Linked DNA regions of Spirulina subsalsa PCC 9445. The protein of the gene in region 1 interacts with the protein of each later gene in a pairwise test. Links are inferred from orthologs where the notes say so. Each region holds a gene or a part of one and is shown on either strand. Other genes may lie near its edges.

Evidence for each region.
Region 2: the proteins of rpe (region 1) and eno interact in binary tests that used the Escherichia coli proteins (3 or more experiments, as listed by UniProt). The link is inferred for Spirulina subsalsa PCC 9445 from one-to-one orthologs.

The regions. Positions count from the first base shown.
Region 1 is NZ_JH980292.1:20,766-28,429, reverse strand. Bases 2,286-5,258 are described here. They hold rpe (ribulose-phosphate 3-epimerase), read left to right. Parts: upstream 2,286-3,407; coding sequence 3,408-4,109; downstream 4,110-5,258. Other genes in these bases: ccmS (beta-carboxysome assembly chaperone CcmS), read left to right, coding at 4,818-5,258; SPI9445_RS0100575 (hypothetical protein), read right to left, coding at 4,181-4,669; SPI9445_RS23750 (hydroxyisourate hydrolase), read left to right, coding at 2,361-2,612. In the rest of the region: SPI9445_RS0100615 (MBL fold metallo-hydrolase), read right to left, coding at 1-161; SPI9445_RS0100610 (anthranilate synthase component II), read right to left, coding at 289-879; SPI9445_RS0100605 (diacylglycerol kinase family protein), read right to left, coding at 892-1,389; rRNA maturation RNase YbeY, read right to left, coding at 1,535-2,053; SPI9445_RS27995 (DUF3285 domain-containing protein), read right to left, coding at 2,063-2,230; SPI9445_RS30215 (hypothetical protein), read right to left, coding at 5,391-5,540; SPI9445_RS0100560 (MBL fold metallo-hydrolase), read left to right, coding at 5,584-6,486; SPI9445_RS23745 (bifunctional riboflavin kinase/FAD synthetase), read left to right, coding at 6,490-7,512. UniProt on the Escherichia coli protein: Catalyzes the reversible epimerization of D-ribulose 5-phosphate to D-xylulose 5-phosphate.
Region 2 is NZ_JH980292.1:2,253,148-2,255,990, forward strand. It holds eno (phosphopyruvate hydratase), read left to right. Parts: upstream 1-695; coding sequence 696-1,991; downstream 1,992-2,843. Other genes in the region: SPI9445_RS0110460 (Tab2/Atab2 family RNA-binding protein), read right to left, coding at 1-396; SPI9445_RS0110470 (DUF6679 family protein), read right to left, coding at 2,185-2,496. UniProt on the Escherichia coli protein: Catalyzes the reversible conversion of 2-phosphoglycerate (2-PG) into phosphoenolpyruvate (PEP). It is essential for the degradation of carbohydrates via glycolysis.

The DNA of each region.
Region 1 (7,664 bases):
GTAAACAGAAAACAGGTGTGACCGAACCATCGCACCGTTAGATTATTAGGGGTGGGATTGTTACTTTGGGCTTGTACGCCATGCCGTGAGGACATTCCAATTATACTGGCCGCCGTTAAAACACTGGCCCCAGCATAACGGATCAACTGTCGCCGTTTCATCATTATTTCGCTTGTTTGTTCTGCTAAGTTTATATGCGCCAATGGAAAAAGAGAGGCGAAGAAAAATATGGGCTATACTGTCGCACTCTATTGAGCAATTGTTCCACAAGAACCGGATTTCCTGTTTTTAACCCAAGTCTTTTAAAAAATTACGGAGCAGTTGTTTCCCCTCGGTGGTTAGAATACTTTCAGGATGGAATTGCACCCCCTGAATATGGGGATAATCCCGATGCCGGAGTCCCATAATCGTTCCATCTTCCACCCATGCCGTTACTTCCAAGACCTTGGGAAGGCTGGATTTGTCCACTACTAAACTATGGTAGCGAGTGGCTTCAAAGGGATTTGGTAGCCCTTGGAACACCCCTAGATTATCATGTTGAATTGCCGAAGTTTTACCGTGCATTAAAATCGGAGCTAAAACCACTTGACCGCCAAAGACCTGACCAATACTCTGATGGCCTAAACAAACCCCGAGAATGGGGGTACTGACCCCCAATTCCTCAATAATAGCCTGAGAAATCCCTGCATCTTCTGGACGACCCGGACCCGGGGAAATAACAATGCCATCGGGATCGAGTTGCCGAATCTGGTCTAAATCAATTTGGTCGTTGCGGTAGACTTGAATTTTTTGGGCAACGGGAAATTCTGAGGCTAATTCCCCGAGGTATTGCACCAAATTATAGGTAAAACTATCGTAGTTATCAATAACGAGCAGCAATGAAAGGACTCCTTAGAGCGAACGAATCAGGGTCAGTAAGGGGGGTAACAGAATCCAACTGGCCACAAAAACCGCCGTTAAAGCAGAAATCAAGACTGCACCCGCCGCGCAATCTTTGGCAATTTTCGCCAGTTCATGGTACGACTTCTGTACCGTTAGGTCAACTACAGATTCTAAAGCGGTGTTGAGGAGTTCTAAGACCAAGACTAAGGCACAAGTTAAGCCCACCACAGCCATTTCTACGTTGGTCACACGCAGTCCAATGCCTAAACTAACGGCTAATGCACCAATGACGGTATGAATCCGAAAATTGCGCTGGGTGGTGTAAGCATAACGCACTCCAGCCCAAGCATAGCGGAAACTCAGCCAGAGGTTGGGCGCAACTTGCCAAGCGAGTCCGCGATTAGGTTTTGAGGAGTTCTTCACCAGTAAGGGAGAGTTTGAACCAAAGAGGGAGGGCAGAGAGGGAGAAACGTCACTTGGGGCTGTTAGATGTTGGTCAATTTTCATGGTCACTAAGTCCAGTAGAAAGTCGGGGAAGAAGCTTAAGCAGGATACAAGCGGGAATGGTAACTTGATCGGGGAGTAGGTTGGAGTGGAGAAAGCTAGTTTTCTGTGGTTGAGTTACCATAGTTCTAACACTGCTTTGCTTACTTTATAGATCAGTGATGACAAAACCGACCTTTTCTAAGCATTTTTTTTGTTGAGATAACATTCTCAGTAGACTCTCTTCATCAGGATGATCCCAGCCCAGCAAATGCAGAAACCCATGACTGGCTAACCAGACCAGTTCAGTGGTCAGGGGATGGGATTGTTGTTGGGCTTGGCGTTGGGCGGTTTCTACAGAGATGATCAGATCCCCCAGATACAGGGGTTCTGAGTCTAGGGGGGAGGAGTAGGGGAATTCACTTTCGAGGGCGGCAAAGGCGAGAACGTCTGTCGGTTGGTCTTTTTGGCGATATTGGGCGTTAAAGGTTTGGATAGCGCGATCGCCCGTTAAACGCAAACTTAACTCATACCCCACAGCCTCCGGGAGTTTACCCCCCAAATCTTTTAACCAACGCGCAAACCAACTTTGCCACCGTTGGGACTCAATAGGACTCGGGTTTGAATCGCCAAAAAAATGATCTTCAAGGTACAGTGTCACCACAGGCAAAGATTCCATTTCCGCCATGATTTCCCCCTAGCGCGTGAGATAGGCTAAACCCACCAACAACGCTAAAAGACCAACCGTAGAGAGGAAAAAGTGCTTTAAAGACGTGCCGCGCTTCTTAACCATATTGCGCATGGCCAGTTTAACGTAACTCGCTTGGGGTTCAGCAGTAGCCGGAGAGGAAGGGGATTCAGTCATGGGCTTGAGACCATCAAATCTAGAATTGTTTTAATTAATGTAACAGTTTGTTGCAAAGGTGGAAACCGTACAAGATTGTAAGCTATGGAAGAGGAAGGAAATCCGGTAATTCGGAGGGGAAGGATTGATCATGGTTGGCAAACTGACAACCCACGTCTTAGACATTGCTCATGGTTTACCTGCGGAGGGCATGAAGATTGAAGTATGGCGACTGGAAGAGAAGGGAGCTAAAAAACACCTGAAAACCGTCCTCACCAACACCGATGGACGGACAGACAGCCCCTTGTTAGAGGATGAAGCGTTAAAGCGCGGGGTGTATGAGTTGGTCTTTTTTGTCGGGGATTATTTTAGTGAGTTTAGCGAAAACTCAAACGGGGAATAGGGAACGGGGAATAGGGAATAGGGAATCGGGAGTCGGGAGTCGGGAGTCGGGAGTCGGGAGTCGGGAATCGGTGTAGGGGCGCAATGCTTGCCATTGGTGTTAACTTAACGGAGGAGAATCCCAAATTCCCCGAGAATGGGGACAGAAAATGTTAAGTTTTTAGCTAATCGTCGGGAAGCCCCGCACTGTACGTTCGCGTTCACTTCGTGACGCTTCGCGTAGCAAATGTCAGTGTCGGGATGAAAGACGGTTAATTGAGGGGTTCGATGCCCCGAAAATTAACAAACAATCATTTACTAGCGAGTGACGATTTATCCCTACATAGGGTCTGCTGAATAACACGCCTATGCTAGGCTCAACAAGGGAACAGGGAACTCTTAACAGGGAACAAATCATCTAAAACTGGCACGATTGCCTATTCCCGACTCCCGATTCCCCAACTCTCGGACTTATTCAGCAAGCCCTACATATTGTAGAATAGGTTCAGGTCAATAAGCTACTATTCGTGTTAAACCTCAACTATGTGGGTTTGTAACGGATAGGGAAGTTGCTGCGGCGATGATAGTCGAGCAGCGTGGACTTGCAGCCCTCGGACTGGGGGTCAAGCTGCCTGTAGAGGAAGAGGTGATCGGGGATGTCCCTAAAAAGACGTCTAGAGCCTCCCGTAGAAGCAGGAAAGCCTCATAGTGATATGGGGAAGCCCGCACCGTACCCGTAGGGTCGGTGTCGGGAGGATGTCACTAAAGATTACTCAAAAACCGCATATCCCATATAGGTACGGAGAACCACCACACCATGAGCAACAAACCCATTGTTATCGCCCCTTCCATTTTGTCCGCCGATTTTAGCCGTCTTGGAGAAGACATCAAAGCTGTTGACCAAGCTGGAGCAGACTGGATTCATGTTGATGTCATGGATGGTCGCTTCGTCCCCAACATCACCATTGGGCCTCTGATCGTTAAGGCCATTCGTCCCATTACCGACAAGCCCCTTGATGTCCATTTAATGATTGTGGAACCGGAGAAGTATGTTGAAGACTTTGCCAAGGCCGGGGCGGATATTATCTCGGTTCACGCTGAACACAACGCTTCTCCTCACCTCCACCGCACCCTCGGCCAAATCCGTGAACTGGGCAAACAGGCGGGGGTCGTTCTCAATCCCTCTACTCCTTTGGAGTTGATTGAGTACGTTTTAGAGGTGTGTGACCTCATTTTGATTATGAGTGTTAACCCCGGTTTTGGCGGTCAAAGCTTTATTCCCAATGTTGTCCCCAAAATTCAAAAACTGCGTCAAATGTGTGACGAACGGGGGTTAGATCCTTGGATTGAAGTGGATGGGGGTCTAAAACCTAGCAATAGTTGGCAGGTGATTGAGGCGGGAGCTAATGCGATTGTAGCGGGTTCTGCGGTCTTCGGTGCGCCTGACTATGCCGCAGCAATTGAGGGGATTCGCAATAGCAAGCGTCCGGCCAATGCGCCTGAGTTAGTGACGGCGTAGGTTTTCGGGTTGAGATCAAATCGGGTTATAGGGGTAATTCTTAAACCCGATTTGATCGGCTCGGGATTGTCTCACTCTTCTGGGGTGGAAGGTTCGGAACTTTCTACCTCGGGGCTGAGGATTTCCTCTGGGGTGGGTTGTTCGGTTGCTTCTAGCTCTTCACTGGGGGCGATTTCTTCGAGGGGTTCCTCTGGGGTGGGTTGTTCGGTTGCTTCTAGCTCTTCACTGGGGGCGATTTCTTCGAGGGTTTCTTCTGGGGTGGGTTGTTCGGTTGCTTCTAGCTCTTCACTGGGGGCGATTTCTTCGAGGGTTTCTTCTGGGGTGGGTTGTTCGGTTGCTTCTAGCTCTTCACTGGGGGCGATTTCTTCGCTGAGGGCTTCAACGGGACTGGTAACTTCTGCTGGGGCTGGATTGTCTAGGATTTGTTCAATGCCTAACTCGGATGGGATGGGTGTAGGGGCTTGGGGTGCGATCGCCTCTACAGACCCCCCACAGGCCGTTGTTCCCCAAACTAATAAGACGGTGCAAAGAATTGTTAAAAAAGCTTGTATTTTACGCATAATTGCTAACGGTTGACCTCGTGGGTAGTAGCTTGTCTTGCTCTCATTTTAAGCTCAAACCCGAAGCGTGGCTACAGGAGATCCCCCGCCGTGCCAAGTTTTCCCCGATACCCGATAATGGATTGAGAACACCCTACCTCAACCCCAAATGTTTAACTTTGGCACCCCTCAAACCCCTCCAGAAGAACAGGCATGGCGACAACAGTTAGACTATTTCGCTGAAACCCACCAAAGAGAACTAGCTGCACTCGCTTGGGGGCTGTGGCAAGAACATCAAGATCCCGAAACGATTTTTGGCATTGACTTACGCCCTCGCCCCCACTTTGTTTCCTTTACGAAAAGCGCCCTCGTCACCCTCAACGAAAAAGTGGGCAACCATTTACAAGAAATTCTGGGATTAATCGACGGGTATAAACCCGATGCTGAGGTGCTGATGCTCGGGATTGGTCGCGGGCAAATCAAACTGATTTACTTTGCCCCTGACCCTGCTCCTCCTCTGTGTTTCGAGCAAGTAAACCAAGAGCCGGAGTCTTTGTTACCCTTACTAGAAGAGCGGTTAGCTGAACTCTTCCCCATTGAATGTGATTAACGTCACCGTCTGTCTTGAATCCATTCGCTAAAATCCCCCCTGTCCTTTGTTAATCTAGAAATGTCAAGCCTTCCAGAGTCGCTAATGTTGGTTGAGGATGGTTAAACGGCTGAAAATTCTTCCCGATGCGCTTTATTCCTGTTGAGTTGCTAGAAAAGAGGGAAATAGAATCAGTGATTGTTTGCGCGATTCTCGCAAGGCGGGACGCTTCGCGGGAATCGCAAGACGAGACGCTTCGCGATCGCGCTCAGGCAAGCTAAAAACACCCGCTTGCTTTTCCATCAGGGGATGAGTGAGCAACGCCTATCTTGTTTTGTAAATGCCGATGTCTAAACCAAACCAACAGTTTAAGATTACATTTTGGGGCGTGCGGGGAAGCATTCCCTGTCCCGGTGCGGAAACAGTACGCTATGGGGGAAATACCCCTTGTATCGCCATGGAAGTGGGGGACAAAAACCTGATTTTTGACGGGGGAACAGGGTTAAGAGTGTTGGGACAGTCCCTGCTATCTCAGATGCCCATTGAAGCTTATATGTTCTTCACCCATACGCACTGGGATCATATTCAAGGGTTTCCCTTTTTTACCCCGGCCTTTATTCCGGGGAATCAATTCCATATTTACGGCACTGTTGCTCCCAATGGGGCGACGATTCGGCAACGGCACAATGACCAAATGCTGCACCCTAATTTTCCTGTTCCCTTGCAAATTATGCAGGCGAATTTACAGTTTTATGATTTGGAAGTGGGGGAAGTGTTGCAGCTAGATGATGTGACCATTGAGAATGCTAAACTGAACCACCCCGGCGAAGCGGTGGGGTATCGGGTCAGTTGGCAAGGGTTTAGCGCGGCCTATGTGACGGATACAGAGCATTTTCCCGATCATTTAGATGAAAATGTCTTACACCTCGCCCACAACGCGGATTTGTTGATTTACGATGCCACCTATACGGATGAGGAATATCACTCCAAAACTAGCAGTAAGGTGAGTTGGGGTCATTCGACTTGGCAAGAAGCGGTTAAGGTGGCTAAAGCGGCTAAGGTCAAGCAATTGGCGATTTTCCATCATGATCCCCTACACAATGATGACTTTTTGGATCAAGTCCATGAGCAGGTGAGCGCGGCCTATCCGGGGGCTTTTGTGGCGAAGGAAAAACAGTCCATTGATTTAATGGCCGTCGGTCATCACAAAATTGAACCCCCGAGTGGGTCGAATTGTGTCAAAATGTAAAGCGTGTGGATTACATCATCTCCGACTACTGTTTTAACCCCAACTGCGATCGCGCTCGGCAACTTTGACGGCATTCACCGAGGGCATCAGAAGGTTGTGCGCCCAATTTTAGACCCGGTTTTTGACTCAGATCGGGTGATTGTTCGTTCCCACCTGCTCACGGGACAAGAACGATCCAGCGCCCATATTTACCCCACGGTGGTCACATTTAAACCCCACCCCCAAGAATTTTTTAGTGGCCAAAAACGCCAACTGTTAACTCCCTTACCGGAAAAAGCCCAAATTTTGGAACGGTTAGGGGTTGAGCAACTGGTCTTATTGCCCTTTGATCAGAACTTAGCCGCCCTGAGTCCCCAAGAGTTTGTAGAGCATTTGTTGATTGATCAACTGCAAGCCACCCGGATTTCTGTGGGGGCTGATTTCCGCTTTGGTCATAAGCGGGCGGGAACGGTGGAGGATTTAAAGGCGATCGCGCAAAAATTCGGTTGTGAAGTCCGAATCACCCCCCTCCATCGTCTGGAAACCGAACGCATTAGTAGTTCCCAAATTCGTCAAGCTTTAATTAACGGCGACATCTCCCGCGCCAATACCCTCCTAGGGCGTTCCTACAGCATCACCGGAACCGTCGTCACCGGGCAACAACTGGGGCGTACTATTGGCTTCCCCACCGCCAACTTAGAAGTGAGCGACGACAAACTCCTCCCCCGTCATGGAGTCTATAGCGTCCGTGTGTGGACCAACAACGACACCCTACCCGCCACCTCCCCCCAAATTGGCGTAATGAACCTAGGCTGTCGTCCCACCGTTGATAATACCCCCCAAACCACCCTAGAAATTCATCTCCTAGACTGGTCTGGGGATCTCTACGGTCAAACCCTGACCATCACCCTAGAACAATTTCTGCGACCGGAACAGAAATTCGCCTCCCTCGATGAATTAAAACAACAAATTGCCCAAGATTGTTTAACCACAAGACAACTGGTGAACTACCCCACCCTGCCTAGGCGCGAGGATGGAGCTTCCTGATTCAATGGGAAGTGCTTTCCATACCGAAGTATAGCGAGTCTTATCTTCCCTCCCCAGGCAGAAGTCCTAGTTCCTAAGACCCAAATTTTCTCTTGCAACACAGCCCTTTTTAGCTTGGTTTTCGCTTTGGGAGTTAGTGGTCAAGTCCATCC
Region 2 (2,843 bases), 2.2 Mb from region 1 along the record:
TTTAGCGGCCGCCGCATCATAGCCCGGTTGACTGGGATAAAAATCCGTCATCCGCTCCTGAATCCACTGGTTTAAGCTATAAGTCCGACGACTTGGCACCGCCGGAACTCCAAACTCCTCACAGGCTTTCGTGATCATATTATTCATCTGACGACGAAAGAAGCGGATTCGCCTTGGGGCTTGAGGGGCTTGGGCTAAGGCTTCTTCTAGGGCTTCTTTTAACCAGAGGGAGTTCACGTTCTGATTATTGGTGAATTTGGAGAACCGAAAAAGGGTTTCGGGCGATCGCGTCACCTCCAAAGGACTCTCACAGATTAAAACTTCCCATAATTTTTTTTGATTGTCATCAAAGACCGGACGTGAATAAAAATCGAGTTCCCAGATCGTTGTTCCCATACTCCTGTTCCCATACTCCTGTTCTCATACAACGTAGCTTCCCCCGTAGCTCCTTGGGGCTAGAGAAGTTCGTTAGATCCCTAATATCAGGTACTTTCTTGCGGGTTAAGCATATCATTTTTTGGGCTTGCTTTTGAGAAGAAGAGGGAATCGGGAGTTAGGAATCGAGAATTCCCGATTCCCGATTCCCGGACTTTTTCAGCCCACCCTAAATGGAGGTCACGAAAACATCCTTAAAGAAAAAGAAGATCGACCATTCTGGGCTTATTCTTAATCCGTAAGGTTAAGGGAGTATAACGATGCTCAATAAAACAGAAGCCACCATTGAAGCCATTACCGCCCGAGAAATCCTAGACTCTCGCGGTAGACCCACCATTGAAGCCGAAGTCTTGTTAGAAAGTGGGGCTTATGGACTGGCACAAGTTCCCAGTGGGGCTTCCACCGGAACCTTTGAAGCCCACGAATTACGCGACGATGAAAGCCGCTATGATGGGAAAGGGGTTCTCAAAGCAGTCCGTAATGTCAAAGAGAAAATCGCTCCTGAACTCGAAGGCCTCGACGCTTTAGACCAGGTGTTAATTGACAAAACCATGATTGCTCGGGATGGTTCGGCCAATAAGTCCAACTTAGGGGCTAATGCCATTCTCGCCGTCTCCCTCGCTAACGCCAAAGCTGCCGCCGATGAATTAGCCATTCCTCTCTACCGCTACTTGGGGGGACCCTTAGCTAATGTTCTCCCTGTCCCTTTCATGAACGTGATTAACGGGGGGGCCCACGCCGCCAATAACGTAGACTTCCAAGAGTTTATGATTGCTCCTGTGGGTGCGCCCACCTTCGCTGAAGCGCTGCGCTGGGGGGCGGAAGTGTTTGCTTGTTTAAGCAAAGTGTTAGCCGCCGATGGACTACTGTCCGGTGTGGGAGATGAAGGGGGATATGCTCCCAATTTGAAGTCTAATAAAGAGGCTTTAGATTTGTTGATGGCGGCCATTGAAAAAGCGGGCTATAAACCGGGGGAACAAGTGGCTCTCGCTATGGACGTGGCCGCTAGTGAGTTTTATAAAGAGGGGCAATATGTCTATGATGGTAGTCCCCATAGTGCCAGTGACTTCATTGATTATTTAGGGCAATTAGTAGCAGAGTACCCGATTATTTCTATTGAAGACCCTCTTCATGAGGAAGACTGGGCTAACTGGAAACTTCTGACGGAAAAATTAGGATCTAAAGTGCAATTAGTGGGTGATGATTTATTTGTCACGAACCGCACTCGTTTGGAAAAAGGGATTCAAGAGGGTTGTGGGAATGCCATTTTGATTAAGTTAAATCAAATTGGTTCGTTAACGGAAACCCTGGAAACCATTGATTTGGCACTAACTCATCAGTTTAACTGCATGATTTCCCATCGTTCCGGTGAAACGGAAGATACGACCATTGCTGATTTGGCGGTGGCAACTCGGGCGGGTCAAATCAAAACGGGTTCTCTTTGTCGGAGTGAACGGGTGGCGAAGTATAACCGTTTATTGCGTATTGAGGAGGAATTAGGCAGTCGGGCTGTTTATGCCGGTGCTATCGGCATGGCACCCGGTTCAAAAGCGTAAGATGGCGATTTAAGCTAATTTAACCGGAAAAACCGGGTTTCTGGCGACCCATGGTCGGGTTAACAGAAACCCATCTGCTTTTGAAACTGTTTTTTCCAATCCTTGCGGGTTAGTTGCAAGCCCCATCCTCTTGTGGGTGGGGCAGTTGACAAGACTTTCAACCTTCCCGACTAGCAAACTTCTTCAGCCCGTCCTAACTCGACTCCCCCTCTGAAGATTGAGGGCGAATCTGTTCCGCCTCGGGACAATCCTCCGCTATCAGTAACTCTGTATCCCCCCGAGGCACAGAGGCTAACTTACGCTGAATTGCGCCGATACTCTCTAAACGAACTAATTCCTCCCAAGAACTAATTTCATCATCATCCTCAATTTCATAACGCATGGTAATTAAATCCCCTTCCACATCAACAATATGAGCCGCTTCTATCCAGCGTTGTTGATCTCGCAAGAAAACACATACCTCACGACCCTCTTCATAAAGCTGATAGATCTTGCGGTGTAACATTGTTTACTTTCTCCTAGGCAGATCATGAATGGTTGAAATGTGCAGAACCCCGAGAACTGTTGCATTGACACCCAGCACAAAGAAGGTAGAGAACCCCCTTGGCTGGTTAACCCTTAATTGGGCAATGATTCACGTGATCCAGTTCGGACTTGCCTCAGCACAAGCCCCTCGGAAGGCAACAGTCAGGTGGGAAGATAAAAGAGCCGAAAGCGTTATGAAATGGGAGAAATTCATGAGCAATAATAACTGAGCCATCCAAATGGGCTGGTTAAAAACGAGCTTTGAACGTATCAACATGAGAGGATTGACACTTTCACCACATGAGCTTAATTAGGGTCTGCTGAATA